DNA from 4 places in the Streptomyces sp. NBC_01288 genome. Region 2 is predicted to be linked to each of the others. Evidence: riboswitches for the same ligand, from Rfam matches in the RefSeq annotation. Region 2 holds a riboswitch; each other region holds the start of a gene.
What was found. A riboswitch is a leader RNA that binds a small molecule or an ion and turns the genes downstream of it on or off. The one in region 2 is predicted to bind cobalamin.

Region 1: another riboswitch for cobalamin. It lies ahead of OG194_RS15265 (ribonucleoside-diphosphate reductase subunit alpha); the one in region 2 lies ahead of OG194_RS46590 (ABC transporter substrate-binding protein).
Region 3: another riboswitch for cobalamin. It lies ahead of metE (5-methyltetrahydropteroyltriglutamate--homocysteine S-methyltransferase); the one in region 2 lies ahead of OG194_RS46590 (ABC transporter substrate-binding protein).
Region 4: another riboswitch for cobalamin. It lies ahead of OG194_RS36610 (cobalamin biosynthesis protein); the one in region 2 lies ahead of OG194_RS46590 (ABC transporter substrate-binding protein).

Annotation. Positions count from the first base shown of each region.
Region 1 covers NZ_CP108427.1:3,539,536-3,547,433, reverse strand. Annotated here, with positions in the region: gene OG194_RS15270 (ribonucleotide-diphosphate reductase subunit beta) at 1-707, opposite strand, end outside; gene OG194_RS15265 (ribonucleoside-diphosphate reductase subunit alpha) at 707-3,136, opposite strand; cobalamin riboswitch at 3,261-3,384, opposite strand; gene OG194_RS15260 (GNAT family N-acetyltransferase) at 3,437-3,943, opposite strand; gene mctP (monocarboxylate uptake permease MctP) at 4,089-5,699, opposite strand; gene OG194_RS15250 (DUF3311 domain-containing protein) at 5,696-5,959, opposite strand; gene OG194_RS15245 (YbdD/YjiX family protein) at 6,086-6,298, opposite strand; gene OG194_RS15240 (carbon starvation CstA family protein) at 6,270-7,898, opposite strand, start outside.
Region 2 covers NZ_CP108427.1:10,326,695-10,334,592, forward strand. Annotated here, with positions in the region: gene OG194_RS46580 (SAM-dependent methyltransferase) at 1-193, opposite strand, end outside; gene OG194_RS46585 (universal stress protein) at 271-1,119, opposite strand; cobalamin riboswitch at 1,288-1,504, shown strand; gene OG194_RS46590 (ABC transporter substrate-binding protein) at 1,559-2,620, shown strand; gene OG194_RS46595 (FecCD family ABC transporter permease) at 2,617-3,630, shown strand; gene OG194_RS46600 (ABC transporter ATP-binding protein) at 3,627-4,445, shown strand; gene OG194_RS46605 (SDR family NAD(P)-dependent oxidoreductase) at 4,588-5,367, opposite strand; gene OG194_RS46610 (hypothetical protein) at 5,506-5,742, shown strand; gene OG194_RS46615 (hypothetical protein) at 5,742-6,119, shown strand; gene OG194_RS46620 (GlxA family transcriptional regulator) at 6,181-7,137, shown strand; gene gap (type I glyceraldehyde-3-phosphate dehydrogenase) at 7,248-7,898, shown strand, end outside.
Region 3 covers NZ_CP108427.1:2,103,784-2,111,681, reverse strand. Annotated here, with positions in the region: gene OG194_RS09265 (cytochrome P450) at 19-1,254, shown strand; gene OG194_RS09260 (histidine phosphatase family protein) at 1,256-1,828, opposite strand; gene metE (5-methyltetrahydropteroyltriglutamate--homocysteine S-methyltransferase) at 1,925-4,243, opposite strand; cobalamin riboswitch at 4,393-4,590, opposite strand; gene meaB (methylmalonyl Co-A mutase-associated GTPase MeaB) at 4,702-5,694, opposite strand; gene scpA (methylmalonyl-CoA mutase) at 5,691-7,880, opposite strand; gene OG194_RS09240 (methylmalonyl-CoA mutase subunit beta) at 7,880-7,898, opposite strand, start outside.
Region 4 covers NZ_CP108427.1:8,146,676-8,154,573, reverse strand. Annotated here, with positions in the region: gene OG194_RS36635 (alpha/beta hydrolase family protein) at 1-937, opposite strand, end outside; gene OG194_RS36630 (class II aldolase/adducin family protein) at 1,553-2,296, opposite strand; gene OG194_RS36625 (lysozyme) at 2,494-3,303, shown strand; gene OG194_RS36620 (inorganic phosphate transporter) at 3,414-4,676, shown strand; gene OG194_RS36615 (hypothetical protein) at 4,711-4,932, shown strand; cobalamin riboswitch at 5,068-5,210, shown strand; gene OG194_RS36610 (cobalamin biosynthesis protein) at 5,309-6,250, shown strand; gene OG194_RS36605 (cobyric acid synthase) at 6,247-7,758, shown strand; gene cobN (cobaltochelatase subunit CobN) at 7,755-7,898, shown strand, end outside.

The DNA.
Region 1 (7,898 bases), 6.8 Mb from region 2:
TCGAACAGCTCCGGCTCCTCCTTGCGGACGGTGTCGACCACCTCGAACGCGAAGGACATGTGCATGGTTTCGTCCCGGAAAACCCAGTTCGTCCCCGTCGCCAGGCCGTGCAGCAACCCCCGGCTGCGGAACCAGTAGACGTACGCGAACGCGCCGTAGAAGAACAGCCCCTCGATGCACGCGGCGAAGCAGATCAGGTTCAGGAGGAAGCGGCGGCGGTCGGCCTGGGTCTGGAGGCTGTCCAGCTTCTCTACCTCGTTGATCCACTTGAAGCAGAACTCGGCCTTCTCGCGGATGGAGGGGATGTTCTCCACCGCGTCGAAGGCGGCCGCCCTGTCCTCCGGGTTGGGGAGGTAGGTGTCCAGGAGGGTCAGATAGAACTGGACGTGGACCGCTTCCTCGAAGAGCTGACGGCTCAAGTACAGCCGCGCCTCGGGGGAGTTGATGTGCTTGTACAGCGTCAGCACGAGGTTGTTCGCCACGATCGAGTCACCCGTCGCGAAGAACGCGACCAGCCGGCCGATCATGTGCTGCTCACCCGGCGTCAGCTTCGCGAGGTCGGCGACGTCCGAGTGGAGGTCGACCTCCTCGACGGTCCAGGTGTTCTTGATCGCGTCCCGGTAGCGCTCGTAGAAGTCCGGGTAGCGCATGGGGCGGAGGGTCAGCTCGAAGCCCGGGTCGAGGAGGTTCTTTTCGGGGGAGCTCATTACTGGCAGGCCTCGCAGGACTCGGGGTTCTCAAGGGAGCAGGCGACCGCGTCTTCGTCGGGGGTCAACTGCTGTACGGGGATGGGGGTTTGGGCTTGGGCCTGGGCGGCGCGGGCGATGCGGGTCGCCGGGCGGGAGCGCAGGTAGTACGTCGTCTTCAGGCCCTGCTTCCAGGCGTACGCGTACATCGAGGAGAGCTTGCCGATCGTCGGCGTCTCCAGGAACAGGTTCAGGGACTGGGACTGGTCCAGGAACGGGGTGCGGGCGGCGGCCATGTCGATCAGGCCGCGCTGCGGGATCTCCCAGGCCGTGCGGTACAGGGCGCGGACCTCGGCCGGGATCCAACTGAAGGCCTGCACCGAGCCGTTGGCCTCACGCAGGGCCTCACGAGTGCGGGCGTCCCACACGCCGAGCTGCTTCAGCTCGTTCACCAGGTAGGAGTTGACCTGGAGGAACTCGCCGGACAGCGTCTCGCGCTTGAACAGGTTGGAGACCTGCGGCTCGATGCACTCGTAGACACCCGCGATGGACGCGATGGTGGCGGTGGGCGCGATGGCCAGCAACAGGCTGTTGCGCATGCCGACTTGGGCGATACGTTCCCGCAGCGCGGCCCAGCGCTCGGGCCAGGTCAGTTCCACGTCGTAGTGGTCCGGGTGCAGGACACCGCGGGCGGTACGGGTCTTCTCCCAGGCCGGCAGCGGGCCGTTGCGCTCGGCGAGGTCGGCGGAGGCCTCGTACGCGGCGAGCATGATGCGCTCGGCGATACGCGTCGAAAGGGCCTGCGCCTGCGGGGAGTCGAAGGGGACGCGGAGTTTGAAGAAGACGTCCTGGAGGCCCATCGCGCCCAGGCCGACCGGGCGCCAGCGGGCGTTGGAACGGCCCGCCTGCTCGGTCGGGTAGAAGTTGATGTCGACCACGCGGTCCAGGAAGGTGACGGCCGTGCGGACGGTCTCGTCCAGGCGCTCCCAGTCCAGCTCACCATCGGTGACGAACGCGCCCAGGTTCACCGAACCCAGGTTGCAGACCGCCGTCTCGCCGTCGTCCGTGACCTCCAGGATCTCCGTGCAGAGGTTGGAGGAGTGGACCGTGTGGCCCGGCTCGGCCGTCTGGTTGGCGGTGCGGTTGGCCGCGTCCTTGAAGGTCATCCAGCCGTTGCCGGTCTGCGCGAGGGTGCGCATCATGCGGCCGTAGAGGTCACGGGCCGGGATGGTCTTCTTGGCGAGCCCCCGCGCCTCGGCCTTGCGGTACGCGGCGTCGAACTCGGCGCCCCACAGGTCGACCAGCTCGGGCACGTCGGCGGGGGAGAACAGCGACCAGTCGCCGTTCTCGTTCACCCGGCGCATGAACTCGTCCGGGATCCAGTGCGCGAGGTTCAGGTTGTGCGTACGGCGGGCGTCCTCACCGGTGTTGTCCCGCAGCTCCAGGAACTCCTCGATGTCGGAGTGCCAGGTCTCCAGGTAGACCGCGGCGGCACCCTTGCGCCGGCCGCCCTGGTTCACCGCGGCGACCGAGGCGTCCAGCGTCTTCAGGAACGGGACGATGCCGTTGGAGTGCCCGTTCGTGCCCCGGATCAGCGAACCCCGGCTGCGGATGCGGGAGTACGACAGTCCGATGCCGCCGGCGTGCTTCGAGAGGCGGGCGACCTGGTGGTAGCGGTCGTAGATGGAGTCCAGCTCGTCCAGCGGGGAGTCGAGGAGGTAGCAGGACGACATCTGGGGGTGCCGGGTGCCGGAGTTGAAGAGTGTGGGGGAGGACGGGAGGTAGTCCAGGCGGCTCATCAGGCGGTAGAGCGCGGCGACTTCGTCCAGGGCGCGGGTGCTGTCGTCCTCCGCGAGACCGGCGGCCACGCGCAGCATGAAGTGCTGGGGCGTCTCGATGACCTTGCGGGTGATCGGGTGCCGCAGGAGGTAACGGCTGTACAGGGTGCGCAGGCCGAAGTAGCCGAAGCGGTCGTCGGCCTCCGTGTCGATCAGCGCGTCCAGGCGGGCCGCGTGCAGCGTCGCGAACTCGGCGGTGCGGTCCGCGATGAGGCCCTCGCGGTGGCCCACGGCGACGGACCCGGTGAACGTCGTGACGCCCTGGGATGCGGCCTCGGCGGCGATGCTGATCGTCAGCAGCCGGGCGGCCAGCCGGGAGTAGACCGGGTCCTCGGAGATGAGGCCGGCGGCCGCCTCCGTGGCCAGCTCGCGCAGTTCCGCCACGTCCGCGTGCGCGGACCGGCCGCGCAACGTGGCGGCGGCGACCCGGCCGGGGTCGGCGTCGGGGAGGTCGGCGGTCAGCTCGGTCAGGGTCCGCAGGATCGCGGTACCGGGGCCGTCGGCGTCCTGAACGGCCGTTCCGGGAACGTCGGTTCCGGGTCCGGTCGCGGTCGCTACGATCGCCTCGTTCACCTGGGTCGCTGATGCCGGCTCTGCTGGCGCGATGGTCACGGTGGGGCTCTCCCTCGCTCGGCACGGGGCCTCGCCGAGGGCAGGCGGCAGTACACGAGCGCACGGGGCGTCGCGTCCACCGGCCCACTCCACGAGGCCCGGACGTCATGCGCCTGGCCGGGTGGCCGGACGCGAGCTGTCGGCAGGTCCTCGGACTGGCCATGCGTGCATATGCACGTAAGTACACCGTTGCGGGACAGTTCCGGATTCGCACCGGATTCCCCTGCGGCGACAGCGAGCATGAGCATACATCTTGTGCTCGCCTGTCACGTCACCACCAGATGTTGTGTCGCGGTGGTTTCAGAGTGTCAGCTTGTAGGTGAGCAGAGTGAGATCGTCCAGGTGTGGCACGGGGTTCCAGTCGCGGTCGGGGGTGCGGACGAAACCCAGGCGTTCGTAGATGCGGTGGGCCGCGTGCATGGAGCTCTGGGTCGACAGGACTACGGCCGTGCAGCCCTCGGTGGCTCGGGCGCGGTCGACGCAGGCGCGGACGAGGGCCTCGCCGGCGCCTCGGCCGCGGGCGGTGCGGGCGATCGCCAGTGCGCGGATCTCTGTCTCGTCGGTTGTCGCGATGTCGGCGACTGGGCCGGGGCCGGGGACGAAGGTGACTCCGCCGAGGAGGTGGTCGCCGTCCACCGCGACGAGGACCTCTGCGGCTGCGGCTCGGCTTGCTACGTCCTTCAGTACGGGGAGGTAGGGGTCGTCGTCGCCGTAGTCGAGGAGGCCGTCCTGTAGGTAGGCCTGCGCCGTGATGTTGCCGAGGTCTTCGTATTCGGTGGGGATTGCTCGGCGGATGAGGATGTCCATGGGGGTGAGTGTGTACGACAGCGGGCCGCCGAGGAACTTGCTTTCCGGTGGCCCGCTGCGGGTTGTGTGTGGCTGGTCGCGCCCACGCGGCGGAGCCGCATATCGATACAGCCCCGCGCCCCTGGGTGGGGACGGTCAGCCTGCGTTAGTGGGTTGCCCCTGCTGTTGCCGGAGGTAGTTCCACCTCTACGCCCGGGTCGCCCGCGTCTGCGGTGTAGTCGGCGGGGTTGGTCTCGTCGATGCCCTCTGGGGCCTTGAACGCCTTCAGGGCGAATGTCAGGACCACCGTGACGACGACGTTCAGGACGAACGCCGTCAGGCCGATGTAGCCGATCTCGCCGATGCCGGGGATCTCCTTGGACGAGCCGCCGAAGTGGTCCTGGGTCGGGGAGGCGACCCCGTACGCGGCGAGGGTGCCGTAGATCATGCCGACCGCCCAGCCGGTGAGGAGGGCCCAGCGGTGGGGCCAGCGGGTGAAGAGGCCGCCCACCAGGGACGGGAAGGTCTGGAGGATCCAGATGCCGCCCAGGAGCTGGAAGTTGATGGCGACCGTCTTGTCCATCGTGAGGACGAAGGCCAGGGCGCCGACCTTCACCAGGAGCGAGACGATCTTGGAGACCTTTGTCTCCTGGGCCGGGGTCGCGTCGGGCTTGATGAAGTCCTTGTAGATGTTGCGGGTGAAGAGGTTCGCCGCCGCGATGGACATGATCGCCGCCGGGACGAGGGCGCCGATGCCGATCGCCGCGAAGGCCACGCCCGCGAACCAGTCCGGGAACATGTTCTCGAACAGCTGCGGGATCGCCAACTGGCCGTTGGTGACCTTGACTCCGGCCGCGATCGCCATGAAGCCGAGCAGCGCGAGCAGGCCCAGCATCAGTGAATACAGGGGCAGGATCGTGGTGTTGCGGCGGATCACGTTGCGGCTCTTGGAGGAGAGCGTCGCGGTGATCGAGTGCGGGTACATGAAGAGGGCCAGTGCCGAGCCCAACGCCAGTGTGGCGTACGTCCATTGGCCCGCCGGTGCGGGGACGAGTCCGCCTGTCCCGGCCGCCTTGAACTTGGCGCCCGCCGCGCTGAAGATGTCGTCGAAGCCGCCGAGCTTGATCGGGATGTAGATGATCGCCACCGTGATGACGAGGTAGATCAGGCCGTCCTTCACGAACGCGATCAGCGCGGGCGCGCGGAGGCCGGACGAGTAGGTGTACGCGGCCAGCACCGCGAACGCGATCAGCAGCGGCAGGTCCTTCACGAACCAGTTGGAGTTCGCGCTGCCGCCCACCCCCATGACGTCCAACACGGCCTGGATGCCGACCAGTTGGAGTGCGATGTACGGCATCGTCGCGAGGATGCCGGTGACCGCCACGGCCAGCGAAAGACCCTTCGAGCCGAAGCGGCCGCGCACGAAGTCCGAGGTCGTCACGTATCCGTGCTTGTGCGACACCGACCAGAGGCGGGGCAGGAACGTGAAGATGAGGGGGTACACGAGGATCGTGTACGGCACCGCGAAGAAGCCGGCCGCGCCCGCCGCGTAGACCGCCGCCGGGACCGCCACGAACGTGTAAGCCGTGTAGAGGTCGCCGCCGAGCAGGAACCAGGTGACCCAGGTGCCGAACGACCGTCCGCCCAGGCCCCATTCGTCGAGGCTCTGCTCGTTGTCGGCCCGGCGCCAGCGGGCGGCCAGGAAGCCCAGGACCGTGACGGCCAGGAAGAAGAAGATGAAGACGCCGAGAGCGACGCCGTTCACGCCGTCGTTCACCGGTTACCTCCATGGCGGGCCCGCTGGTCGCGCTGCCACAGCTTGTAGGCGGTCATCGTCAGCACCGTCGAGATCAGCACCCACAGCATCTGGTACCAGTAGAAGAACGGGACGCCGATGAACGTGGGGTCGATCTTGGTGTAGGAGCCGACCCAGAGCAGCGCCACGAACGGCGCGACGAGGCAGACCGCGATGACGACGCGGGCCGGTGTCACCAGCGGTGGTGCCGGTTCGGGCGGAACTTCGGGTACGTCTGACATGTCGCGGCTCCGTCACCTCAATGATCGCCTGTGTAATGCGCAGGCAATCTAGGTCACGGCATCGCGCGTACGGAAGACCTCGTCCGCATATCGGCATGTCGATTCTGTGAAGGCGTGACATCGGTGTCAGCAGCAGCGGAAACCCTGGCGCGGGTCGGCCTCCTGGCGGTCCGTCCGCATCCGTTCGAAGTCGCGGCGGCCGGGGACCTCCGCCTCGGGGTGGTTCCGGCGTACGTGCGCCACGTAGCGGTCGTACGCCGACTCGTCCATCAACTCCCGGACGTACCACCGCACTCCACCGACCAGCCGGTCAGCCGCCCGTATCAGCGCCGACCGCATCGCGGGTCGCCTCCTCCTTCTCCTCGCGGGTCGGGATCAGCCCGGCCGGTGCCACGATGTTCGACTCGACGTACGGCGTCTCGCTCAGAGTCGAGAGCGCGGGCCGGCGGATGTGTCGAACGCAGACGCGAAGGGCGTCCGCGATCACGACCACGACGAGCACCGCGAGAATGGCCGAAAGCACCCCGTCCACCGTCGAGTTGGTGACGACGGTGTGCATGTCGTCCATCGACTTGGCGGGCGGCAGGACCTTGCCCGCGTCGATCGCGTCCTGGAACACCGAGCGTTGCTTGAAGAAGCCGACCTTCGGATCGCCGGAGAACACCTTCTGCCAGCTCGCGGTGAGGGTGACCGTCGCGTCCCAGGCGAGTGGAATCCCGGTGATCCAGGCCCACTTGAGGCGGCCGGACTTCACCAGGAGGGTGGTGCAGACGGCCAGCGCGACCGCCGCGAGGAGCTGGTTGGCGATGCCGAAGATGGGGAAGAGCTGGTTGATCCCGCCCAGGGGTTCGTGGACGCCGACCCAGAGGAAGTAGCCCCACAGGGCGCACACGATCGCGCTCGTCAGGGCCAGGCCCGGGCGCCAACTCACGTTCTTGAACGGCCGGTAGACGTTCCCGAGCATGTCCTGGAGCATGAACCGGCCCACCCGCGTGCCCGCGTCCAGCGCGGTCAGGATGAACAGCGCCTCGAACATGATCGCGAAGTGGTACCAGAAGGCGCGCAGGCTCCCGCCGGTCACCTTGGAGAAGATCTCCGAGACGCCGACCGCGAGGGTGGGCGCCCCGCCGGTGCGGGACAGCAGGCTCGCCTCGTCGACGTTCTTCGCGGCCTGCGCGAGGTCGGCGGGGGAGATGTGGTAGCCCCAACCGCTCACCACCTGCGAGGCGTTCTGCACCGTCGTGCCGATCGCGCCGGCCGGGGCGTTCATCGCGAAGTACAGACCCGGGTCGATGATGCTCGCGGCGACCAGGGCCATGACGGCGACGGACGACTCCATCAGCATGGCGCCGTAGCCGATCATGCGGATCTGGGTTTCCTTCTGGATCATCTTCGGGGTCGTACCGCTGGAGATGAGCGAGTGGAAGCCGGACAGGGCGCCGCAGGCGATCGTGATGAAGACGAACGGGAAGAGGGAGCCGGCGAACACCGGGCCGTTGCCGTGCTTCGCGAAGTCGGTGACGGCGGGCATCTTCAGGGCGGGCAGGGCGACCACGACGCCGATCGCCAGCAGGCCGATCGTGCCGATCTTCATGAAGGTGGAGAGGTAGTCGCGCGGGGCGAGCAGGGTCCAGACCGGGAGGATCGAGGCGACGAAGCCGTAGCCCACCAGCCAGATCACCAGCGTGGAGGGCGCGAGGGTGAAGGCGCCGGCCCAGGACGACTCGGCGACCCAGCGGCCCGCGACCAGGGCGAGCAGCAGCAGGGCCACGCCGATCAGGGAGACCTCGGAGACGCGGCCGGGGCGAAGGACCCGTAGGTAGAAGCCCATCAGGAGGGCGATCGGGATGGTCATGCCGATGGAGAAGGTGCCCCAGGGCGAGGAGGCGAGCGCGTTCACGATGACCAGAGCCAGCACGCCGAGCAGGATGATCATGAT
Region 2 (7,898 bases):
GCGAGGCCCGGTGCATGAAATCGCGGTTCACCCGCGCCATCTGCCTGACGGCGGGGAACAAGGAGATGACCTTCTCGGCGGCTTCCCAGTCGACGGGGTAGTTGTCCTTGCCGCCCAGGAAGTAGTCGTACATGCGGGCCGACTGGGGCTTGCCGGTGTCCACGTCGTCCGCGCTGAATCCTGCATCCGTCACTTCGGTTCTCCTGTTGCCCAACGGCCTTTGTCGCGAGGTGAGTTCGGGCCCGCGAGTGTAACGGGCGGAGCTGTTTCTCATGCGTGGTGCGGGACTACGGTCACCGGGCACGCGGTGTGTTCCAGTACAGCGTGCAGGGTGGGCCCGAGTGTCGTGCCCGCGCGGCCGATCACCAGCAGTTCCGCCGAGGCCGGGACCGACGCCTGGACCAGGGCGGCCGCAGGGCTCTGGAGGCGGAGATCCTCGTAGACACCCACGTGCGGATACTTCTCCCGCCAGGGCCGCAACGCGTCCGAGAGGCGTTGGGCCTCCTGGTCCTCCCAGCGGCCTCGGTCCTTCTCCGGTGGTGCGTACGGCATCCAGTGTTCGGCGGGTGAGGGCAGCCGCCAGGCGTGTACGACGTGCAGGCCGGTGTCGCGCCGGCAGGCGGCGTCGAAGGCGAAGTCGACGACGGTGCCCGGCAGTTCGCCGCCGTCGACGCCCAGCGTCACGCCGTACGGTGACCGCCCGCGGCGGCTGTGGACGGACCCGCTCGGCACCAGGACCACCGGCCGCTCGGAGCGCTCGGCGACCTCGTGAGCCACGGAACCGAGGGCCAGGCCCGCGAAACCGCCCGTACCGCGCAGCCCGAGGACCGTGCAGTCGGCCTCGGCGGTCAGGGGGAGCAACGCCGATACGACCTCTCCGGTGAGGGCGACCGCCTCGGCCCGGAGTCCGGGGTGGTCCTTCGTGAGTGACGTGACGAGGGCGTCGGGAGAGGGCTCGCGGACGTAGGGCCAGGTGGTGAGGAGTTGCTCGTCGGGGAGTGTCGAGACGTGGACGACCCGCAGGGGGAGTCCGCGTAACTCGGCTTCCGTGGCTGCCCAGTCGGCGGCTGTGCGACTGTCCGCGGAACCGTCGACGCCGACAACGATCAGTTGGGCCATGGCCGTTGGACCTCCGTGCGAGCGGGTTGGGGCCTCCACGATCCGCCGTGCGGGGCGTGCCGCACAGGGGGCGGACGGAACCGGGCGAAAGTCCAGCGGTACCGGTGCAGAGCGGCAGTGGTTCAGGGGCACCTCCGCGCCGTACCCCGCAGCGGGAACCGACCGCCGATCTTGATAGGTTGTGCGGGCCAGTCGTGCCACAACCGAGGCCAGGGAATCCGGTGGGAATCCGGAACTGACGCGCAGCGGTGAGGGGGACGGGCGGGGCAATCGACGCCACTGGGGCGACGCGGACCGGCCGAAGGAGCCGGTGTGCGACGCGCCGGGAAGGCGCCCCGTCCGGACGAACCCGAGTCCGAAGACCTGCTGGCGCCTTCTCGCCCTCGGCGAGGGGGAGTTCGTAGGCCAGGCTCCGCGTTCGAGCCCCGACAGGCAAGGCATGCCCGTGATCCGTACCGCCCCCGTCCCGCTGCGTCGCCGTACCGCGGCACTCCTCATCGCGCCCGCCCTGCTGCTGACCGCGTGCGGCGGTTCCGACGGCGACAGCGCCGACGGCGAGACGGAGAAGTCCGCCGCGGGCTTCCCGCTCACCCTCACCGACTGCGGGAAGACGGTCACGTTGAAGTCAGCCCCGAAGCGGGTCGTCTCCCTCAACCAGGGCACCACCGAGATCCTGCTCTCGCTCGGGCTCGCCGACCGCATCGCCGGCACCGCCACCTGGACCGACCCGGTGCTCAAGGGCCTGACGAAGGCCAACGCGACCGTGCCGCGCCTCGCCGACAACGCGCCCTCCTTCGAGAAGGTCCTCGACGCCGAACCCGACTTCGTCACCGCCTCCTTCGTCTCGACGCTCGGCAAGGGCGGAGTCGCGACCCGCGAACAGTTCGAGAAGCTGGGCGTGCCGACGTACGTCTCGCCGTCCGACTGCGCGGGCAAGGACAACGAGAGCGGCGGCGACGGTTCGCGCAGCACACCGCTCACGCTCGACAGCGTCTACGGCGAGATACGCGACCTGTCCCGCGCGATGGGCGTGAAGGCGCGCGGAGACCAGCTCGTCGCCCAGCTCAAGGCGCGGGTGACCAAGGCCACCACCGGCCTCGACGCCTCCGACACCTCCCTCATGTACTGGTTCGCCAACTCCCAGTCGCCCTACCTCGCCGGCTGCTGCGGCGCCCCCGGCGCCATCACCCGCACCGTCGGTGCGAAGAACGCCTTCTCCGACACCCATGACGAGTGGCCTCAGATCAACTGGGAGACCGTCGCCGACCGTGATCCCGACGTCATCGTCCTCGGCGATCTGACCCGCAAGTCGCAGACCGCCGAGACCGCCAAGGCGAAGATCCACTTCCTGGAGACCAACGCCGCCACCCGCAACCTCACCGCCGTCAAGAAGAAGCGGTACATCCTGCTCAGCGGCCAGGCGATGAACCCCTCCATCCGCACCGTCGAAGGGATCGAGCAGGTCGCCGCCGGCCTGCGCGACTTCGGACTCGCCAAGTGACCGTCCGCACCCTGCTGTTGACGGGCGGCGGGCTGATCGCGCTGCTGGTCTCCGTGGCCTTCGCGGTGACCATCGGACCCGCCGACATCTCCACGGCCGACGTGTGGGCGTCGGTCGCGGCCCACCTCGGAGGCGGCGAGAGCACGCTCGCCCCGCTGCGGGACGGCATCGTCTGGGACCTGCGCATGCCCCGCACGCTGCTCGCCGCCGTCTGCGGCGCCGGGCTTTCGCTGTGCGGCGCGGTCATGCAGTCCCTGCTGCGCAATCCGCTGGCGGACCCGTTCGTGCTCGGCGTCTCCTCCGGGGCGTCCACGGGGGCGGTCGCTGTGGTCGTGCTCGGGGTGGGCGGCGGGGCGGTGTCGCTGTCGGCGGGTGCGTTCGTCGGTGCGCTGCTCTCCTTCGGCCTGGTGATGCTGCTCAGCCACAGCCTCGGCGCGGGCATGGACCGGGTGGTGCTGTCCGGCGTGGCCGCCATGCAACTCTTCTCCGCGCTCACGTCGTTCACTGTGCTGACGTCGGCGGACGCCGAGACCACCAAGGGTGTCCTGTTCTGGCTGCTCGGCTCGCTCTCCGGCGCGGACTGGGGCCAAGTACTGCTCTGCGCGGGCGCGTTGGCGCTGGTCCTGGTCGTCTGCCTGGGCCATGCCACCACGTTGGACGCGTTCGCCTTCGGCGAGGAGGCGGCCGCGGGCCTCGGCGTGAACGTCGCCCGCGCCCGGCTCATCCTGCTGTGCGCCACGGCGCTGCTCACCGCCGTCCTGGTCAGCTGCGCGGGGGCGATCGGCTTCGTCGGCCTCGTCCTGCCGCACGTCACCCGCGCGTTGACGGGTGCCGGGCATGTACGACTGCTGCCGATCACCGCGCTGACCGGAGCCGTCTTTCTGGTGTGGGTGGACACCCTCGCCCGTACCGTCGTCGACCCCCAGGAGGTGCCGGTGGGGGTGGTGACGTCACTGATCGGAGTACCGGCGTTCGTAGTCGTGCTGCACCGAGGCCGGAGGAAGACATGAGCACCCCCGCTCCGGACACCGGCCTGCACGCGGACCGGGTAACCCGCCGCACCGACGGCCAACTGATCGTCGACGGCGTCACGCTCGCCCTGCACCCCGGCGAGACCGTCGGCCTCCTGGGCCCCAACGGGTCAGGGAAATCAACCCTGTTGCGTCTGCTGGCCGGTGTCCTCCCGACCTCCACCGGAGTCGTCACGCTGGACGGTCGCCCGCTCGCCGAAGTCGGGCGCCGCGCAACCGCCCGCCGTATCGCCACCGTCGAGCAACACACCCACACCCAGACCGAGTTGACCGTCCGCGAGGTCGTCGGCCTCGGGCGTATCCCGCACCGCCGCGCCTGGTCACCGGCGTCGGCCGCCGACGCCCACGCCGTCACCGAGGCCCTCGAACGCACCGGCCTCACCGACCGCGCCGCCCAGTCCTGGCACACCCTCTCCGGCGGCGAACGCCAACGCGCCCAGATCGCCCGCGCTTTGGCCCAGGAACCCCGCGAACTCCTGTTGGACGAACCGACCAACCACCTGGACATCCAGCACCAGTTGGACCTCCTCGACCGGATCGCAGACCTCCCGGTCACCACCGTGATCGCCCTCCACGACCTCAACCTCGCCGCGATGTACTGCGACCGCCTGCTCGTCCTCAACACCGGCCGCACGGTGGCCGAGGGCACCCCGACCGAGGTCCTGACCCCGGCCCTCATCAAGGACGTCTACGGCGTCAGCGCCGAGGTCGGCCACGACCCTGGGCATCCGGTGATCCGTTTCCTGCGGCGCGGGAGCGGATGTCGTGGCGGGGGGACGGAGCCACCTGCGTGAGGTCGCGCGCGGACGAAGTGGATCAGCTCGGAGGTGGAGTCCTGCATGGCCCCTCGCGTGCCGGGTCCGCGTTCCAGGAGCCAACTCCAGGCGGTTGCGATGTCAGGGGCTTCAGTCATGGGTCCCACCCTCTCAACCGACCTCAGTGCACGGAGAATCCACCGTCCACGAAGACCGACTGCCCGGTGACGTAAGCCGAGGCGCGGCTCGCCAGGAACACCGTCGCGCCCGCGAAGTCCTCGGCCAGGCCGTTGCGGCCGATCAGGGTGCGGGCGGCCAGGGCCGTCACCATCTCCGGGTTGGACGAGAGGCGTTCGTTGAGCGGGGTCATCACGAAACCGGGGACCAGCGTGTTGCAGGTGACGCCGTGCGGGGACCAGGCCTCGGCCTGGGAGCGGGCGAGGGACTCCAGGGCGCCCTTGGAGACGCCGTAGGCGCCGCTCTGGGCGAACGCGCGGTGGGCCTGCTGGGAGGTGATGTGGATGATGCGGCCGAAGCCCCGCTCGGCCATGCCGGGGCCGAAGCGTTGGCCCAGGAGGTGGGGGGCCTCCAGGTTCAGGGCCATCGTGGTGTCCCAAACCTCCTCGCTCAACTCGCCCATCGGCGGGCGCAAGTTGATGCCGGCGCTGTTCACGAGGATGTCCGGCTCGCCGAACACCGCTGCCGCCGCTTCTGCCGCCGCCCGGATGCCGCCCCGGGTACTCAGATCGGCGCTCACCCACGCCGCCCGGCAGCCCGCCGCCGTCAACTCGTCGACCGTGACGGTCAGTTCCCGCTCCTTGCGTGCCACTACGACCACGCTCGCCCCCGCCCGGGCGAGTGCCCCGGCGGCGGCCCGGCCGATGCCGGAGCTGCCGCCGGTCACGACGGCGACTCGGCCGTCGAGTGAGAACAGTTCGGAGAGGTAGTCGTTGGAGAGCATTCCCGCAGCTTAGGCGCCGTGTCCGGGCGGGCAGGACGGGGCCCTGTCGGACGTGGGCGGGCTGCCCCGAATCCCTGCCGTATCGGCTCTGATGGCATGCCCCTCGCACCGGCGGCACCAACTAGGTACCATCGCAGCATGCCATCACTGAATGTGTCCTTCACCGAAGAGGAACTTGAAGGAGTGCGCGCGGCCGCCGCGGCCGAGGGGAAGAGCCTCAAGCAGTATCTGCACGACCTCGGAGTCCGCGAGATGCAGCGCGGCCGGTTCGTCGCCGGTGCTTCTCTGTGGGCCGAGCGGTTGCGCGGAGAGTTCGACGACGCCTTCCCCGACGAGGTGCCGCCTTCCGAGCGTGACGGGGCCGCGGCCGCCTGATGCACCTGTACATCGACGTCTCCTGGCTGCTCGACGTCCAGGAGGCCGCCCTCGGCCGCGAGGACATGTCGGTCTCCGACTACTCCGCGCTCGTGGCCGCCGTATCCCGGCACAAGACGAAACTGCCGACCCTCGCCGCGGCCGACCCGGACGCCGCCTGGCGGGCCGCCGCGCTCATGCACACCATCGTGCGCCTGGAGCCGCTGCCGCACCGCAACAGCCTGTACGCCGCGTTCGTCGCCGCCCAGTACATGGGCCAGTCCGGGGAGGGGATCGACCCGCCCTACGGAGCCCTCTCCGACCTCGTCCGCAAGATCCGCGACACTCGGGTCGGGGTTCTCGCCGTGGCCGACCAGCTGCGCTCCTGGAAGGTCTGACCTGCGGCGACCCGGTGCGGCTCCGTGAACGTGGAGCCGTAGCCCTGCGTAGGCTGTGTGCGTGTCCTCTGCCCGTCTGCGTCGCGTCGCCGTCCTCGTCCTCGAAGGCGCCAAGCCGCTCGACGTCGGAATCCCCGCGCAGGTGTTCACTACGCGGGCGAGCATGCCGTACGAGGTGCGGTTGTGCGGTGCGGCGCCCGGGCTGGTGACGGGCGGCGACGGACTGTCGTACCACGTGGCCGATGGTCTCGACGCGTTGACCTGGGCCGACATCGTGTTCCTCCCCGGGTACCGGTTCCCGGACCGGGAGGATCCGCCGCGGGGTGTCCTGGACGCGTTGATCTCCGCGCACGACCGGGGCGCGCGGCTCGCCGCGATCTCGACCGGGGCCTTCGCGCTCGCCGCCACGGGGCTGCTCGACGGCAAGCGCGCCACGACGCACTGGCACTACACGCGGGCGCTCGCGACGAAGTACCCGCTCGTCCGGGTCGACGAGAACGTCCTGTTCGTCGACGAGGGCAGCGTGCTCACCTCGGCGGGCGCCGCCTCGGGGATCGACCTGTGCCTGCACATCCTGCGCGGCGATCTCGGGGTGGCCGCGTCCAACCACGCGGCCCGGCGCCTGGTCGCGGCTCCCTACCGCAGCGGCGGTCAGGCGCAGTACGTGCCGCGCAGTGTGCCCGAGCCGCTCGGTGAACGGTTCGCCGCGACCCGCGAGTGGGTGCTGCACCGGCTCGGCGAGCCCCTCACCCTGGAGACGCTGGCCCGGCAGGCCGCTGTGTCACCGCGCACGTTCTCGCGGCGCTTCGTCGACGAGACCGGTTACACGCCGATGCAGTGGGTCATGCGGGCCCGCATCGACATGGCCCGTGAGCTGCTCGAACGGTCCGAGCGCAGCGTCGAGCAGATCGCGGCCGACGTCGGTCTCGGCACCGGCGCGAACCTCCGGCTGCACTTCCACCGTCTCCTCGGTACGACGCCGAGCGAGTACCGGCGGACCTTCGCGCAGGGGGAGTAGCCCGGCCCTGCCCGGGGTGTGGCGGGATCCTTTTGAACCATGGCGATCGCGCCACTGTCCGCGTCGGCTGTCGCGCGCGAGCCTGGTGGAGAACCGAAGGGACATAACTCATGACTCGCATTGCCATCAACGGATTCGGCCGCATCGGACGCAATGTGCTGCGCGCCCTGCTCGAACGCGACAGCGAGCTGGAGGTCGTCGCCGTCAACGACCTTACGGAGCCCGCCACTTTGGCGCGGCTGCTCGCCTTCGACACGACGTCCGGCCGGCTCGGCCGCCCCGTGACCGTCGACGGGGACACCCTTGTCGTCGACGGCCGACGCATCAAGGTGCTCGCCGAGCGCGAACCGGCGGACCTGCCCTGGGCCGAGCTCGAAGTGGACCTCGTGCTGGAGGCCACGGGCCGTTTCACCTCCGCCAAGGCCGCCCGCGCCCACCTCGACGCGGGCGCGCGCAAGGTGCTCGTCAGCGCGCCCTCGGACGGCGCCGACGTCACGCTCGCGTTCGGGGTCAACAACGACGCCTACGACCCGGCCACGCACACGATCGTCTCGAACGCCTCCTGCACGACCAACGCGCTGGCACCCCTCGCCGCGGTGCTCGACCAACTCGCCGGTATCGAGCACGGCTTCATGACCACGGTGCACGCCTACACACAGGAGCAGAACCTCCAGGACGGCCCGCACCGCGATGCCCGCCGCGCCCGCGCCGCCGCCGTCAACATCGTGCCGACCACGACAGGCGCCGCGAAGGCGATCGGG
Region 3 (7,898 bases), 8.2 Mb from region 2:
TCGGCCGGAGGGTGTCCCGTGAACCGCGAACTGCACGCCGGGCTCGACGACTTGCAGCGCGACCCGTATCCGGCCTACACCCGGGCACGGCAGACCGAGGGCCTCACCCACCTCGCCGAACTCGACGCCTGGCTCGTCTCCCGGGACGCCGACGTACGCGAAGTCCTGCGCCGCCCCGAGGACTTCTCCTCAGCGATGGCCCTACGGCCCGACGTGCTCCCGGCGCCCGCCGCGCTCGCCATCCTCGGCGGCGGCTTCGGCGGGCGACCCGTCGTCGTCACGGCGGACGGCGCGCGGCACCAGCAGTTGCGCGCACCCATCGTCCGCGGCCTCTCGCCGTCCCGGGTCGCGGCGGTCCTGCCGTACGCCGCCGAGCGCGCAGCGGCCCTGGTGGACACGTTCGTGGACGGGCAGCGCAAGGACGGGCACGTCGAGTTGATGTCGGCGTACGCCAGGAGGCTCCCCGGCGAGGTCGTCGGCAGGATCGTCGGCCTCGACCCCGCCGACGTGCCCGGCGTCGTCCACGGGGGTCACCGCGCCGAGGAGTTGCTCTTCCGCCCGCTGGCGGAGGACGAGCAGATCGCCGCGGCCGAGGACGTCGTCGCGATGCAGCGCACGCTCGACCGGTACGTACGGGAGCGGCACGCAGACCCCCGCCAGGACCTCTGTACGGAACTGATCGCTTCGGTCGCCGAGGAGGGGGACGGCGGCGACCTGACCCTGGAGCACAGGCACCAACTCGTCGCCCATCTCCAGAACTTGCTCCTCGCAGGTCACCTCACCACCACCGCGCTCATCGGCACGACCGTCCTGCATCTGCTCAGTCACCCGGACCAGTGGGAGCTGCTCCGCGCCGAACCCGATCGCATCCCCGCGGCGATCGAGGAGGCGGCCCGCTACGACACCGCGTTGCAGGGCTTCCGCAGGGTCACCACCCGGCCGGTCGTCCTCGCCGGTACCGAACTCCCCGCCGGAGCAGCGCTGTTCGTCGCCTTCGGCTCGGCCAACCGGGACGAGAAGCGCCATGCGCGTGCCGACACCTTCGACATCACCCGCACCCCGAGCCGCCACTTGGCCTTCGGCTTCGGCGTGCACAGCTGCCCCGGCTCCCAACTCGCCCGCGAACAACTCCGCCTCACCCTGGAGGAGTTGACGACCCGCCTGCCCGGCCTACGGCTGGCGGAGGACCGGCCGGTCACCATGCGGCCCACGATGATCCACCGTTCCCCGTACGCCCTGCACCTGGCCTGGTGACTCACTCGCCGCCGAGTTCCCGCCCGAGCCGCAGATTCCACCGCCCGGACCGCCCGCTGAGGTCGGTCGCGGTCAGCGGCAGTACGTCGAGCCGCCAGAACGCGGGCCCGGGTGCGTCGAGGACCGTGACCGCAACGGCCCGCACGAAATCCTGCTCGACCACGGCGAGGGTCCTGCCCTCGAACCCGGCCGCCGCCTCCAGCCACCGCCCCGCCCGCTCGCAGAGCACCCGCACCGACTCCCCGCCATGAGGCACCGCGTCCGGGTCCGACAGCCAGGCCATCACCGCGTCCGGCTCCCGCGCCATCACCTCGTCGAGGGTCAGCCCCCGCCAACGCCCCATGTCCAACCCCGCCAACTCGGGCTCCGGCACGGCCGAGAGGCCCAGCGCGGACGCCGTCTCCCGGCACCGCACGGTGGGCGAGACCAGCACCCGGTCAGCCGCCCGGAGCGAACCCGCGACGGACTCGGCGCGGGCCGCACCGCTCGGGTCGAGCGGGCTGCCGTCGTCGAACCGGGTCTCCCGCAGGGACCGGTTCATCGCCGGCGAGATCAAGGTGATGCGGCTGGTCACTTCGGCGCTCCAGTTCTGCGGGCTGTGCGGATCATCGTCTCAGGGCGGGGACGGCCGGGAGGGTGTCCTCCCGGCCGCCCCCCCATCACCATCGGGTCAGGACCCGGTCAGCTCCTCGCGGACCGTGCGGGCCGCGGCGACCAGGTTCTCCAGGGACGCGCGGGTCTCGGGCCAGCCGCGGGTCTTCAGACCGCAGTCCGGGTTGACCCACAGCCGCTCCGCCGGGATGGCCTCAAGTCCCTTGCGCAGCAGGGCCGCTGCCTCGGCCGTGCTCGGCACGCGCGGGGAGTGGATGTCGTAGACACCCGGCCCCGCCTCGCGCGGATAGCCGTGCTCGGCCAGCTCCCGCGCGACCTGCATGTGCGAGCGGGCCGCCTCCAGGCTGATGACGTCCGCGTCGAGGTCGTCGATGGCCTGCACGATGTCGCCGAACTCGGCGTAGCACATGTGCGTGTGGACCTGCGTCTCCGGCCGGACCCCGGCGGTGGTCAGCCGGAACGCCTCCGTGGCCCAGGCGAGATACGCCTCCCGGTCCGCCGCGCGCAGCGGGAGGGTCTCGCGCAGGGCGGGTTCGTCGACCTGGATGACCGAAGTCCCGGCCGCCTCAAGGTCGTTGACCTCGTCGCGCAGGGCGAGGGCGACCTGCCGTGCGGTGTCGCCGAGCGGCTGGTCGTCGCGGACGAAGGACCAGGCGAGCATGGTGACCGGTCCGGTGAGCATGCCCTTGACCGGGCGTGAGGTGAGCGACTGGGCGTACGTCGTCCAGCGCACCGTCATCGGTTCGGGGCGGGAGATGTCGCCGGCCAGGATCGGCGGGCGGACGTAACGGGTGCCGTAGGACTGGACCCAGCCGTGCTGGGTGGCGAGGTAGCCCGTCAGCTGCTCGGCGAAGTACTGGACCATGTCGTTGCGTTCGGGCTCGCCGTGCACGAGGACGTCCAGGCCGGTCTTCTCCTGGAAGGAGATGACCTCGCCGATCTCTGCCCTGATCCGCTCCTCGTAACCGGCCGTGTCGATCCGTCGCGCTCGCAAGTCGGCCCGCGCGGTGCGCAGTTCGGCGGTCTGCGGGAACGAACCGATCGTGGTCGTCGGCAGCGGCGGCAGCCCGAGATGCGCGCGCTGCGCCGAGGTCCGCTCGTCGTACGGCTGGGAGCGGCGGCCGTCGGTGTCCGTGACCGCGGCGGCCCGGGCCCGTACGGCGGGATCGCGGGTGAGTGCCGAACCGGCGCGGGAGGCCAAGTCGGCGCGGTTGGCGGCGAGTTCGGCGGCGATCGTGTCGGTGCCCTGGGTCAATCCCTTGGCGAGCGTGACGATCTCGGCCGTCTTCTGGCGTGCGAACGCCAGCCAGCGCAGGATCTGCGGCTCGATGTCCCGCTCGGCGGCCGCGTCGAGCGGCACATGGAGCAGCGAGCAGGAGGCGGCCACGTCGACGCGGTCGGCCAGCCCGAGCAACGTGCCCAGTGTGGCAAGGGAGTTGGTGAGGTCGTTGACCCAGACGTTACGGCCGTTGACCACGCCGGCGATCAGCCGCTTGCCGGGCAGTCCGCCGACGGAGGCGAGGTCGTCCAGGTTGGCGGCGGCGGACTCGGTGAAGTCCAGCGCGAGGCCCTCCACGGGTGCCTTCGCGAGGACCGGCAGCGCGTTGCCGAGCCGGTCGAAGTAGGAGGCGATCAGCAGCTTCGGCCGGTCGGTGAGGGCACCGAGGTCGCGGTAGGCGCGGGTGGTGGCGTTCAGTTCGGCCGGGGTGCGGTCCTGGACCAGGGCGGGCTCGTCGAGCTGCACCCATTCCGCGCCCGCCGCGCGCAGGTCGGCGAGGACCTCGGCGTACACGGGCAGCAGCCGGTCCAGGAGCGTCAGCGGTTCGAAGTCCGCGGACACTCCGGGGGCGGGCTTGGCGAGCAGGAGGTAGGTGACCGGGCCGACCAGGACCGGGCGGGCGGTCAGGCCCAGGGCGAGGGCCTCCTTCAACTCCGCCACCTGCTTGGTGGAGTCGGTGGTGAAGACGGTGTCCGGGCCCAACTCGGGCACGAGGTAGTGGTAATTCGTGTCGAACCACTTCGTCATCTCCAGCGGCGCCACGTCCTGCGTGCCGCGGGCCATCGCGAAGTAGCCGTCCAGCGCGTCGAGTTCGACGGCGGCGCGGTGGCGTTCGGGGATGGCGCCGACCATGACGGTGGTGTCGAGGACGTGGTCGTAGTACGAGAAGTCGCCGGTCGGGACCTCGTGGATGCCGGCGGCCGTCAGCTGCTGCCAGTTGGTGCGGCGCAGTTCGGCGGCGGTGGCGCGGAGGGCGTCGGCGTCGACGCGGGCCTTCCAGTAGCCCTCGATGGCCTTCTTGAGTTCTCGGCCCTTGCCCTGGCGGGGGTAGCCGTAGACGGTGGCCCGTGCTGCCGCGGCTGCGGACTTCGGTGTCACGGAAATCTCCTTCGCGAGATATCTCCCTGGATCCCGGTGTCGGGACGTGAGCGCGAAGTTCGTAGACCGGGGGATGGTGATCGCCCGTGTGTACGCCGACCCGCCCACGAGGTCACCGGGATTCCGCGCGCGAATGCTTCGCGTGCGGGCAGGTGGCAGGTCTTCGGACTTGCGGGCACGGCCTCCGTTTGACCGGAGGTCACCTACTGGCCGTCGCTTCCCAGGTCCTGTGTGGGCCCAGTGCGTATGACGGCGGTCGTTCCTGCTTACCGCTGCGGGGCAGTCCCGGAGTCTCACCGGGTTCCCTCTTGCGACGCGTCCGTCTGGGTGACGGGGCGAACCAGCTGCGTTGGCCAGCCTACGGGGTGGGGGTCTTGTGCGTCGATTTTTGGGTGCGGGCCGGTGGGGGCTGGTCGCGCCCACGCGGCGGAGCCGCAAATCGATACAGCCCCGCGCCCCTAGGGCAAGTCAGTTGGCCGGGATTCGAAAGCTCGCAGGATTTGCTCGGCCGCCAGCGTTGCTGTCAACTCGCCCTCTCGTACCTGGCGTTCTAGGTCCGGGGCCAGGGCGCGGACAGTCGAATCGGCGTGCAGGCGGCCCAAGAGCTCTTCTCGGACCATCGTCCAAGTCCAGTCCACCTGTTGCTCGCTGCGCTTCACCGCCAGGCGGCCCGTGGAGTCCAGCAGGGAGCGGTGTTGCTCCAGGTGCTCCCAGACCGTGTCCAGGCCTGTTCCCTCGCGGGCGCTACAGCTCAGTACCGGCGGGGTCCAGGCCGCGTCGGCCGGATGCATCAGGCGTAGCGCGCCTGCCAGTTCACGTGCCGCGCTCTTCGCGTCGCGCTCGTGCGGGCCGTCCGCCTTGTTGACGGCGATGACGTCCGCCAGCTCCAGGACGCCCTTCTTGATGCCCTGCAACTGGTCGCCGGTGCGGGCCAGGGTGAGCAGGAGGAAGGAGTCGACCATGTTGGCCACCGCCGTTTCCGACTGGCCTACGCCTACCGTTTCGACGAGGACGACGTCGTAGCCCGCCGCCTCCATCACCACGATGGACTCGCGGGTCGCCTTCGCGACGCCGCCCAGCGTGCCGGCGGTGGGGGAGGGGCGGACGAAGGCCGCCGGGTCCACGGCCAGGTGTTCCATGCGGGTCTTGTCGCCGAGGATCGAACCGCCCGTGCGGGTCGACGACGGGTCCACGGCCAGCACCGCGACCCGGAAGCCCTGCGAGGTGAGCCGGGTGCCGAAGGCGTCGATGAAGGTCGACTTGCCTACGCCGGGTACGCCGCTGATGCCGATCCGGCGGGCCTGGCCGCTGTGCGGGAGGAGTGCGGTCAGCAACTCCTGGGCCATGACCCGGTGTTGGGGTTTGGTCGACTCGACGAGGGTGATGGCGCGGGCCACCAGGGCCCGCTTGCCGTCGAGTACGCCCTTCACATAGGTGTCGACCTCGATCACAGGGTGTGCCCGAGGTCGGCGGCCAGGCGCTGTACGAGGTCGTAGGCCGCGTCCGGGATCACCGTCCCGGGCGGGAACACGGCCGCCGCGCCCATCTCCAGGAGGGTGGGGACGTCCTGGGGTGGGATGACCCCGCCGACCACGATCATGATGTCCTCGCGGCCCTCCTCGGCGAGGGACTCCTTCAACGCCGGTACGAGGGTGAGGTGTCCGGCGGCGAGGGAGGACACCCCGACGATGTGTACGTCCGCCTCTACGGCCTGGCGGGCCACCTCGCCGGGGGTCTGGAACAGCGGGCCGACGTCGACGTCGAAGCCGAGGTCGGCGAAGGCGGTGGCGATCACCTTCTGGCCGCGGTCGTGGCCGTCCTGGCCCATCTTGGCGACCAGGATGCGGGGGCGGCGGCCCTCGGACTCCTCGAACTCGGCCACGAGGGTACGGGTGCGCTCTACTGACGGGGAGTCGCCGGCTTCGGTGCGGTACACACCGGCGATCGTACGGATCTGGCTCGCGTGCCGCCCGTACACCTTCTCCAGCGCGTCGGAGATCTCGCCGACCGTCGCCTTCGCGCGGGCCGCGTTCACCGCCAGCTCCAGGAGGTTTCCCGTGCCCTCGTCGGCCGCGCGGGTCAGCGCGTGCAGCGCGTCCTGGGTGGCCTGTTCGTCGCGCTCGGCGCGCAACCGCCGTAGCTTCTCGATCTGTTGGGTGCGTACGGAGGAGTTGTCGACCTTGAGGACGTCGATCTGCTCGTCGGTCTCCACGCGGTACTTGTTGACGCCGATGACCGGCTGGCGGCCGGAGTCGATGCGGGCCTGGGTGCGGGCCGCGGCCTCCTCGATGCGGAGTTTCGGGATGCCCGCGTCGATGGCCTTGGCCATGCCGCCCGCCGCCTCGACCTCCTCGATGTGCTGCCAGGCGCGGCGCGCGAGGTCGTAGGTCAGCTTCTCTACGTACGCGCTGCCGCCCCACGGGTCGATCACGCGGGTCGTGCCGGACTCCTGCTGGATGAGGAGTTGGGTGTTGCGGGCGATGCGTGCCGAGAAGTCGGTGGGCAACGCGAGGGCTTCGTCGAGGGCGTTGGTGTGCAGCGACTGGGTGTGGCCCTGTGTTGCCGCCATCGCCTCCACGCACGTGCGCGTGACGTTGTTGAAGACGTCCTGCGCGGTCAGCGACCAGCCCGAGGTCTGTGAATGGGTGCGCAGGGAGAGGGACTTGGCGTTCTGCGGGTCGAACTGCTTGACCAGCTTGGCCCACAGGAGGCGGGCCGCGCGCATCTTGGCGATCTCCATGAAGAAGTTCATGCCGATCGCCCAGAAGAAGGAGAGCCGGGGCGCGAACGCGTCCACGTCCATCCCCGCCGCCCGGCCCGCCCGGATGTACTCGACCCCGTCCGCGAGGGTGTACGCCAGCTCCAAGTCGGCCGTCGCGCCCGCCTCTTGGATGTGGTAGCCGGAGATGGAGATGGAGTTGTAGCGCGGCATCCGCTGCGAGGTGTACGCGAAGATGTCGGAGATGATCCGCATCGACGGCTTCGGCGGATAGATGTAGGTGTTGCGGACCATGAACTCTTTGAGGATGTCGTTCTGGATGGTCCCGGCCAACTTCTCGGGCGGTACGCCCTGTTCCTCCGCTGCCACGATGTAGAGGGCCAGTACGGGCAGCACCGCGCCGTTCATCGTCATCGACACCGTCATCTTGTCCAGCGGGATGCCGTCGAAGAGCTGGCGCATGTCGTAGATCGAGTCGATCGCCACGCCCGCCATGCCGACGTCACCGGTCACGCGCGGGTGGTCGCTGTCGTAACCCCGGTGCGTGGGCAGGTCGAAGGCGACCGACAGGCCCTTCTGACCGGCCGCCAGGTTGCGGCGGTAGAAGGCGTTGGACTCCTCGGCCGTGGAGAAACCCGCGTACTGGCGGATCGTCCAGGGCTGGTTGACGTACATCGTCGGGTACGGGCCGCGCAGATACGGGGCGATACCCGGGTAGGTGGCCAGGAAGTCCAGGCCTTCCAAGTCCTGGCCGGTGTACAGGGGTTTGACGGCGATGCCCTCCGGGGTCTCCCAGAGGAGGTCGTCGCCGCCCGCCGCCTTCTTCACCGCGTCGCGCCACTCGTCGGGGCCGGCCTCGGTGGCCGGGGCTCCCAGCTCGATCCCGGAGAAGTCGGGGATGCGCCCCATCGCTGCCATCAGGACACTCCCATGCGG
Region 4 (7,898 bases), 2.2 Mb from region 2:
CCCGGAGCCGGGCCGGGTCGGCGGCCTCGGCGATGCGGTCACCGTGCAGACCGGTGCGGCCCTGGGCGGCGCGGACCGCCAGCGGCAGCAGCGCGCCCGGGGTGTGCCGGGCGGTGGCGAGGGCGCGCAGCGTGGTCTCCCAGTCGAGCACCGGCGAGTCCAGCACGAGGCCGGAGACGCGGTCGCGCATCGCGGAGTGGGCGGCGGCGCGCAGGGCCATGGTGGCGCCGGTGGACCAGCCGTACAGGACGACGTGCTCGGCGCCGTAGCGCACGGCGTAGCGGATCGCCGCGTCCAGGTCCCGCCACTCGGTCTCGCCGAGGTGGCCCAGGCCGTCGGGGTTGCGGGGTGCGCCCAGGTCGCCCCGGTAGGCGAGGGCGAGCACCGGGAAGCTGTTGCGGTGCAGGAACTCCATGACGTTCAGGGAGAGTTCGCGGGTCGCCGCCAGTCCGTGCACCGCGATCACCCAGGTGCTCCGCGCTCCGGGTACGAACCACGCGGGCAGGGAGCCGAGTTCGCCGGGGATGTCGATGTCGGCGTGGTCCAGGCCGAGGGCGGCGCTCGGATTGCCGACGTGGACGTTCGGGGTGAGCCACACCTTGTCGCCGGGGTCCAGGGTGCCGTGGGTGACGCGTTCGAGGCGGCGTACGACGGCGTCGGCGGGGACGGACGCCGTTTCGACAACCGGGCCGACGACCGCGTGGGAGCCGTCACCGGCCAGACCGTAGGTCCCGGGGCGCAGGGAGGCCAGGTCCCGGGTGAGCGTGATCTGCCCGGCGGCGGTGGAGTGCACCGTGAGCCGGGGTTCGCCCGGCAGCGGGCGGCCGGGCGGCGCCTTCAGCGCGGCGTCGCTGGCGTACCGGCCGGCGGCGACACCGGCGACACCGGCCGCGAGGGCCACGGAGACGGCCGCGGCCGTCGCTTTGACTGTGCGCACGGGTCCAGTGTCGCGGGGGACCGGGCGAGCGGCCAGCCGGAGCGGGCCTGGGGTGACGGGCGGGGCGGTTTCAGCGGCGAGGGTCGGGTGATGCGGGGCGGCTCGGGGTCACCGGAAAGGTTCACCGCGGCCGAGCAGCGTCGCGATGGGCGGAAGGCGTCGGCGACGGGGGCGGCACGGCGGCACGGCAGCACCGGAAAAGCTCACCGCGGCCGAGCACCGACGCGGCGGGCGGAACGCCTCATCGACGGGGGCCGCGAGAGATGTCGGCGACGGCAGGGCGACCGCCGGGAAAGGCGTCGGCACCGGCAAGAAGCCCACCGCAGACAGCGACCGTCACACCTGTTGCCCTCATCCCCGGCGCTGTCCGCCCCGGTTGCCGTCACACACGCTGCCCTCACCCGGGTTGCTCCCAAGCCCCGTCACCATCCACCCCAGCTGCCGTCACACCCGCTGCCCTCACCCGAGTTGCTCCCAAGCCCCGTCACCGTCCACCCCGGCTGCCGTCACACCCGCTGCTTCACCCGGGCCGCCTTCAACCCGGCCACCCTCAACTCCGGCCGCCCTCACCCCAGCGGACCTCACCCCCTCACCCTCACCCCCGCTTCCACCCCCTCACCCCGCCGCGCGCTCCCCCTGCCCATACCCCCGCAACCGCTCCCCCGCCGCCGCCACCTGTTCCCCCGTCAGCAACGTAGGCGACAGCCCCGGCACGGACGACGCCGTCAGCCACAGTCGGCACATCCACTCCAGTTGGGCCGTGCGGTCGAAAGCCTGGTCCAGGGAGGTGCCGTAGGCGATCGTGCCGTGGTTCTGGAGCAGGCAGGCGGAGCGGTCCGTCAGGGCGTGGAGCATGTTCTCGGCCAACTCCTCCGTGCCGTAGGTCGCGTACGGGGCGACCCGGACCGGGCCGCCGAGGGCGCCGGACATGTAGTGGACCGAGGGGAGTTCGGGGACGAGGGTCGAGACGGCTGTCGCGTGGACGGCGTGGGTGTGGACGACGGCGTGGGCGTCGGTGGTGCGGTAGACGGCGAGGTGCATGGGGAGTTCGCTCGTCGGGAGCAGGGTGCCGAGGACCTGCCTGCCGTCGAGGTCGACACCCACCGTGTCGGCGGGTGCGAGGCGGTCGTAGGGGACGCCCGACGGTGTGACCAGGACGGTGTCGCCGACGCGGACCGAGACGTTTCCGGAGGTGCCGACGACCAGGCCGTCGGAGACCGTCCGGCGCGCGGTCGCGACGAGCGCGCCCCAGGCGTGCGCCTCCTCGGGGAGGACACTCCGCCTCCGCGTCTCACCCGCAGTTCCCGCACTCTCCCGGGCGTCCCGCCCGCCCCGCTGGTCCCGCCGTTGCTCAGCCATGTCGCGATCCTGTCAGCCGGTGCCCCAACGCACGTTCGGGCGAAGGCACTTTAGGCCGGAAGCCGCGCGTCCGAAAGATGACATATGGGCGTGAACCGCCCACTCCAGTCGCCCGACTGGAGACCGACCGGCATCGACGGATCGTCCAACAACCTCTGGGTGATTTGTCGTGCACGCCGCCATTCCCCGGGGGAAACATGGCCCGTGATCGCACACCGTCCCTGACCCGCGTCCGCACCGGCATCCGCCTTCGCCTCCGCACCGACCCCCGCGCCCGCCTCGCCGTAGCCGCCGTCGCCGCGCTCACCGTCGGCGCGACCACCCTCGCGCTCGCCGAGATCCCGGCCGTCGCCGCAGACATCGTCGCGAGTTCACCGAAGGGCCACGACGTCTCCTCGCACCAGAAGAACGTCGACTGGCCGAGCGCGAAGGCGAAGGGCGCCACGTTCGTCTACGTCAAGGCGACCGAGTCGACGACCTACCGCAACCCGTACTTCGGCCGGCAGTACGACGGCGCCCGCAAGGCCGGCGTCATCCGCGGCGCGTACCACTTCGCCCTGCCGGACAGGTCGTCGGGCGCGAGCCAGGCCGCGTACTTCGTGGCGCACGGCGGCGACTGGAAGGCGGACGGCTGGACGCTGCCGCCCGCGCTGGACATCGAATACAACCCGTACGACAAGAAGCACGGCTGCTACGGCCTGAGCAAGGCCAAGATGGTCAGCTGGATCAAGGCCTTCAGCGCCGAGGTGAACCGGGAGACCGGCCGCCGCCCGGTGATCTACACCACCACCCTGTGGTGGAAGACCTGCACGGGCGACAACAGCTCCCTGGCCTCGACACACGCGCTGTGGATCGCCCGCCACAACGCGGCGGACGCGGGCTCGCTGCCCGCCGGATGGTCGTACTGGACCTTCTGGCAGTACGACAACAGCGGGAGCCTGCCGGGTGACCAGAATCTCTTCAACGGGACGGTGAGCCAACTGAGGAAGTTCGCCCGGGGCTACTAGTCGATTTGCTGGGCAATCCGGCCACCACAGGGACCCCCTCAGTTCATCTTCCGTTCATCCGGATTGCCTACGGTCAACGCGCCGATGACCTCGAACGATTGCCTGGGTAAATGGAAAACTTCTCGCTGATCCTCGCGATTGTGGTAATCACCGCACTCGCGTTCGATTTTACGAACGGTTTCCACGACACCGCCAACGCGATGGCCACCACCATCTCGACCGGTGCGCTCAAGCCCAAGGTCGCGGTGGCCATGTCGGCCACCCTCAACCTGGTGGGCGCTTTTCTCTCCGTGGAGGTCGCCAACACGATCTCCAAGGGTCTCGTCGACGAGAGCGGCATCCGTCCCGAGGTCATCTTCGCCGCCCTGGTCGGCGCGATCCTCTGGAACCTGGTGACCTGGCTCGTCGGTCTGCCGTCCAGTTCCTCGCACGCCCTGATGGGCGGTCTGATCGGCGCCACCATCGCCTCGGCCGGCACCGGCGCGGTCCACGGCGACGTCCTGGTCACCAAGGTCCTGCTGCCGGCGATCGCCGCCCCGATCGTCGCGGGCATCGCGGCGATGCTCGCCACCCGCTTCTCGTACGCCCTGAGCCGCAACGCCGGGGGCAAGGCCGCCGACAAGGGCTTCCGCGTCGGCCAGATCGCCTCCGCCGGACTGGTCTCGCTGGCCCACGGCACGAACGACGCGCAGAAGACGATGGGCATCATCACCCTCGCCCTGATCGCCGGCGGCTCCATCGCCCCCGACTCGGACCCGCCCACCTGGGTCATCCTCTCCGCGGGCCTCGCCATCGCGATGGGCACCTACATCGGCGGCTGGCGCATCATCCGCACCATGGGCAAGGGCCTGACCGACCTCCAGCCGCAGCAGGGCTTCGCCGCCCAGACCAGCGCCGCCGCGGTCATCCTGGCCTCCTCGCACATCGGCTTCTCCCTCTCCACCACGCACGCCGTCTCCGGCTCGGTGATGGGCGCGGGCCTCGGCCGCAAGGGCGGGGTCGTCCGCTGGTCGACCGCGACCCGGATGTTCGTCGCCTGGGGTCTGACCCTGCCGGCCGCCGCACTGGTCGGTGCGCTCGCCGAGTCCGTGACCGACCTCGGCGACTGGGGCACCGCACTGGTGGCCGTCTTCCTGGTCGCCTCCAGCGCCGGCATCTGGCTGCTCTCCCGCCGCCAGGTCGTCGACGCCTCGAACGTCAACGAGGTCGACGAACCGGCCGGCGTGATCACCACCGCGATCGCCGCCGTGACCCCGCCGCCCCCGTCGGTCGCCCTCTCCGAAGGCCTCACGGCGACGATCCCCTCGCCGCCCGTGAACCCGGCCCCCATCGTGCAGTCCGACCCGGCGACACCGCCGGCCGCCGCCGTCTGAGCCCCGCGCCCCGGACACGAAGGAACGAATCAGCATGCACATCGACTGGGCAGCCCTCGGCTCCGTCTTCGGCGTCAGCCTCGTCGCCACCGTCTCCCTGGTGGCTGTTTTCACCCTCGGCATCGTCGGCCTCTCCCGCCGCGAACGCGCCACCGCCCAGGGCGACTCCGCGCCCCTCGCCCTGACCGGCGCGTACGCCTGCTTCGCGGCCTGCGCGGCGGCGGTGGCGTACGGGATCTATCTCATCGTGGCCTGACCGGCCGCCAGTTGGACCGAGCGTGGGGTGCGGGACGGATCGCCGTCCCGCACCCCACGTCCGCGTGACCCCTCCGACCCCTCGCGTGTGGGCATCAGCACACTCCGTCCCCGCAGGTCAACAGCAAGTTGACGGCCCTTCCAACAGCATGGTGGACTGCCGGAGCCATATACGGCGGCAGGAGAGGAAGCCGGTGCGAATCCGGCGCGGTCCCGCCACTGTCACCGGGGTAGACACCCCCGGGAGCCAGGAACTCTCACCGCCGGTCTCGTCGAACCAGGGCGTGGACACCCTGAGTGAGGACATATCGCCATGCTCGGCTGCCGTTCGAGGTCCCGCACCATCCCCGTGTCCGACTCAGTGATCGGCTGACCCGATGCGTGCCGATCGCGTCTTCGCGTACGGCGCCGCCGCCGGCCTCCTCGGCGACCACCTGCTCGGCGATCCCCGCCGCGGGCATCCGGTCGCCGCCTTCGGCCGTGCCGCGGGCGCCGTGGAACAGGTGCTGTGGCGCGACCACCGGGGCTGGGGCGCCCTGCACACCGCCGTGTGCGTCGGTGGCACCATCACCCTCGCCGCCGCGGCCACTTCGGCCCTACGGCCGTCCCGTACGGCCTCTGCCGCCCTCACCGCCGCCGCCACCTGGGCCGTCGTCGGCGGGACCTCCCTCGCGCGCGAGGCCGGGGTCATCGGGCGGGCGCTGGAGGCCGGTGACATCGACGGTGCGCGGGCCCGGCTCCCCCACCTCTGCGGGCGGGACCCGCAGTCCCTCGACGCCGACGGGATCGCCCGGGCCGTCGTCGAGTCCGTCGCCGAGAACACCTCCGACGCGGTCGTCGGCGCCCTGGTCTGGGGCGGCATCGCGGGTGTCCCGGGCCTGCTCGGGTTCCGGGCCGTGAACACGCTCGACGCGATGGTCGGCCACAGGTCGGCCAAGTACCGCCGCTACGGCTGGGCTTCGGCCCGCCTCGACGACGTCGCCGGCTGGCCGGGCGCCCGCCTCACCGCCGCCCTCGCGACCGTCGCGGGCGACGACCCGCGCGGCGCCGCCCGCGCCTGGCGCACCGACGCCCGCAAACATCCCAGCCCCAACGCCGGCCCCGTCGAGGCCTCCTTCGCGGGAGCCCTCGGCGTACGCCTCGGCGGGACGCTCTCCTACGGCGGCCGGGTCGAGCACCGGCCCGTGCTCAACGGCGACGGACGCCCCGTCGCCGTACCGGACATCGCGCGTGCCGTACGACTGTCCCGGCGCGTCGGTCTGCTCGCGCTCGGGGTCAGTGTCGCCGGGCGGCTGCTGGTGAAGGGACGGAAGTCATGAGCGGCGGCGGGCTGTTGGTGGCCGGCACCACCTCGGACGCCGGCAAGAGTGTCGTGACCGCCGGGATCTGCCGGTGGCTGGTGCGGCAGGGCGTGAAGGTCGCGCCGTTCAAGGCGCAGAACATGTCCCTGAACTCGTTCGTGACGCGCGAGGGCGCCGAGATCGGTCGGGCACAGGCCATGCAGGCGCAGGCGTGCCGGATCGAGCCGACCGCGCTGATGAATCCCGTGCTGCTGAAGCCGGGCAGTGACCGGACCAGCCAAGTCGTCCTCATGGGCAGCCCTGTTGGCGAGATGAGTGCCCGCGGCTATCACGGCGGGCGCCAAGAGGCCCTGCTCGGCACGGTGTTGGACTGTCTCGCCGAGTTGCGGGGCACGTATGACGCGGTGATCTGTGAGGGGGCCGGTTCGCCCGCCGAGATCAATCTGCGGCGGACCGACATCGTGAACATGGGCATCGCGCGCAATGCCCGCCTGCCCGTGCTCGTGGTGGGCGACATCGACCGCGGGGGCGTCTTCGCCTCCTTCTTCGGGACCGTCGCGCTGCTCAGCCCCGAGGACCAGGCGTTCGTCGCCGGGTTCCTCGTCAACAAGTTCCGGGGCGATGTGTCGCTGCTGGAACCGGGGTTGGAGATGCTGCTCGGCCTCACCGGGCGGCGGACGTACGGCGTGCTGCCGTTCCGGCACGGGCTCGGGATCGACGAGGAGGACGGCCTGCGCATCTCGCTGCGCGGGACCGTGCGCGAGTCGAACACCGCGCCGCCGGTCGGCGAGGACGTGCTGCGGGTCGCCGTCTGCGCGATCCCGCTCATGTCCAACTTCACCGACGTGGACGCGCTGGCCGCCGAACCGGGCGTCGTGGTGCGGTTCGTGGACCGGCCGGAGGAGTTGGCCGACGCGGACCTCGTCGTCATCCCCGGCACCCGGGGGACGGTGAAGGCGCTGGAGTGGCTGCGCGAGCGGGGACTTGCGGACGCCCTCGTGCGCAGGGCGGCCGAGCAGCGGCCAACTCTCGGTATCTGCGGTGGCTTTCAGATCCTCGGCGAGCACATCGACGACGAGGTCGAGAGCCGGCAGGGGTCGGTCGACGGGCTCGGAGTGCTGCCGCTGCGCGTGCGGTTCGCGCGCGAGAAGACCCTCACCCGGCCGGTGGGCGAAGCCCTCGGCGAACCGGTCGAGGGCTACGAGATCCACCACGGAATCGCCCAACTGACGGGCGGCGAAACCTTCTTGGACGGGTGCCGGGTCGGTCAGACCTGGGGCACGCACTGGCACGGCTCGCTGGAGTCGGACGGGTTCCGGCGGGCGTTTCTGCGCGAGGTGGCGACCGCCGCGGGCCGCCGGTTCGTACCGGCGCCCGACACCTCGTTCGCCGCGCTGCGCGAGGAGCAGCTCGACCGGCTCGGCGACCTCATCGAACAGCACGCGGACACGGACGCGCTCTGGCGACTCATCGAGTCCGGCGCGCCGCAAGGACTGCCTTTCATTCCACCGGGAGCGCCCGCATGAGCACAGTGTTGTTGTTGTCGACCGCCGACACGGATCTGCTGGCGGCCCGGGCCTCCGGCGCCGGGTACCGGATCGGCAACCCGAACCGGGTGGACGTGGCAGCCGAGTTGCCCGCGCTCGTCGCGGGCGCGGACATCGCC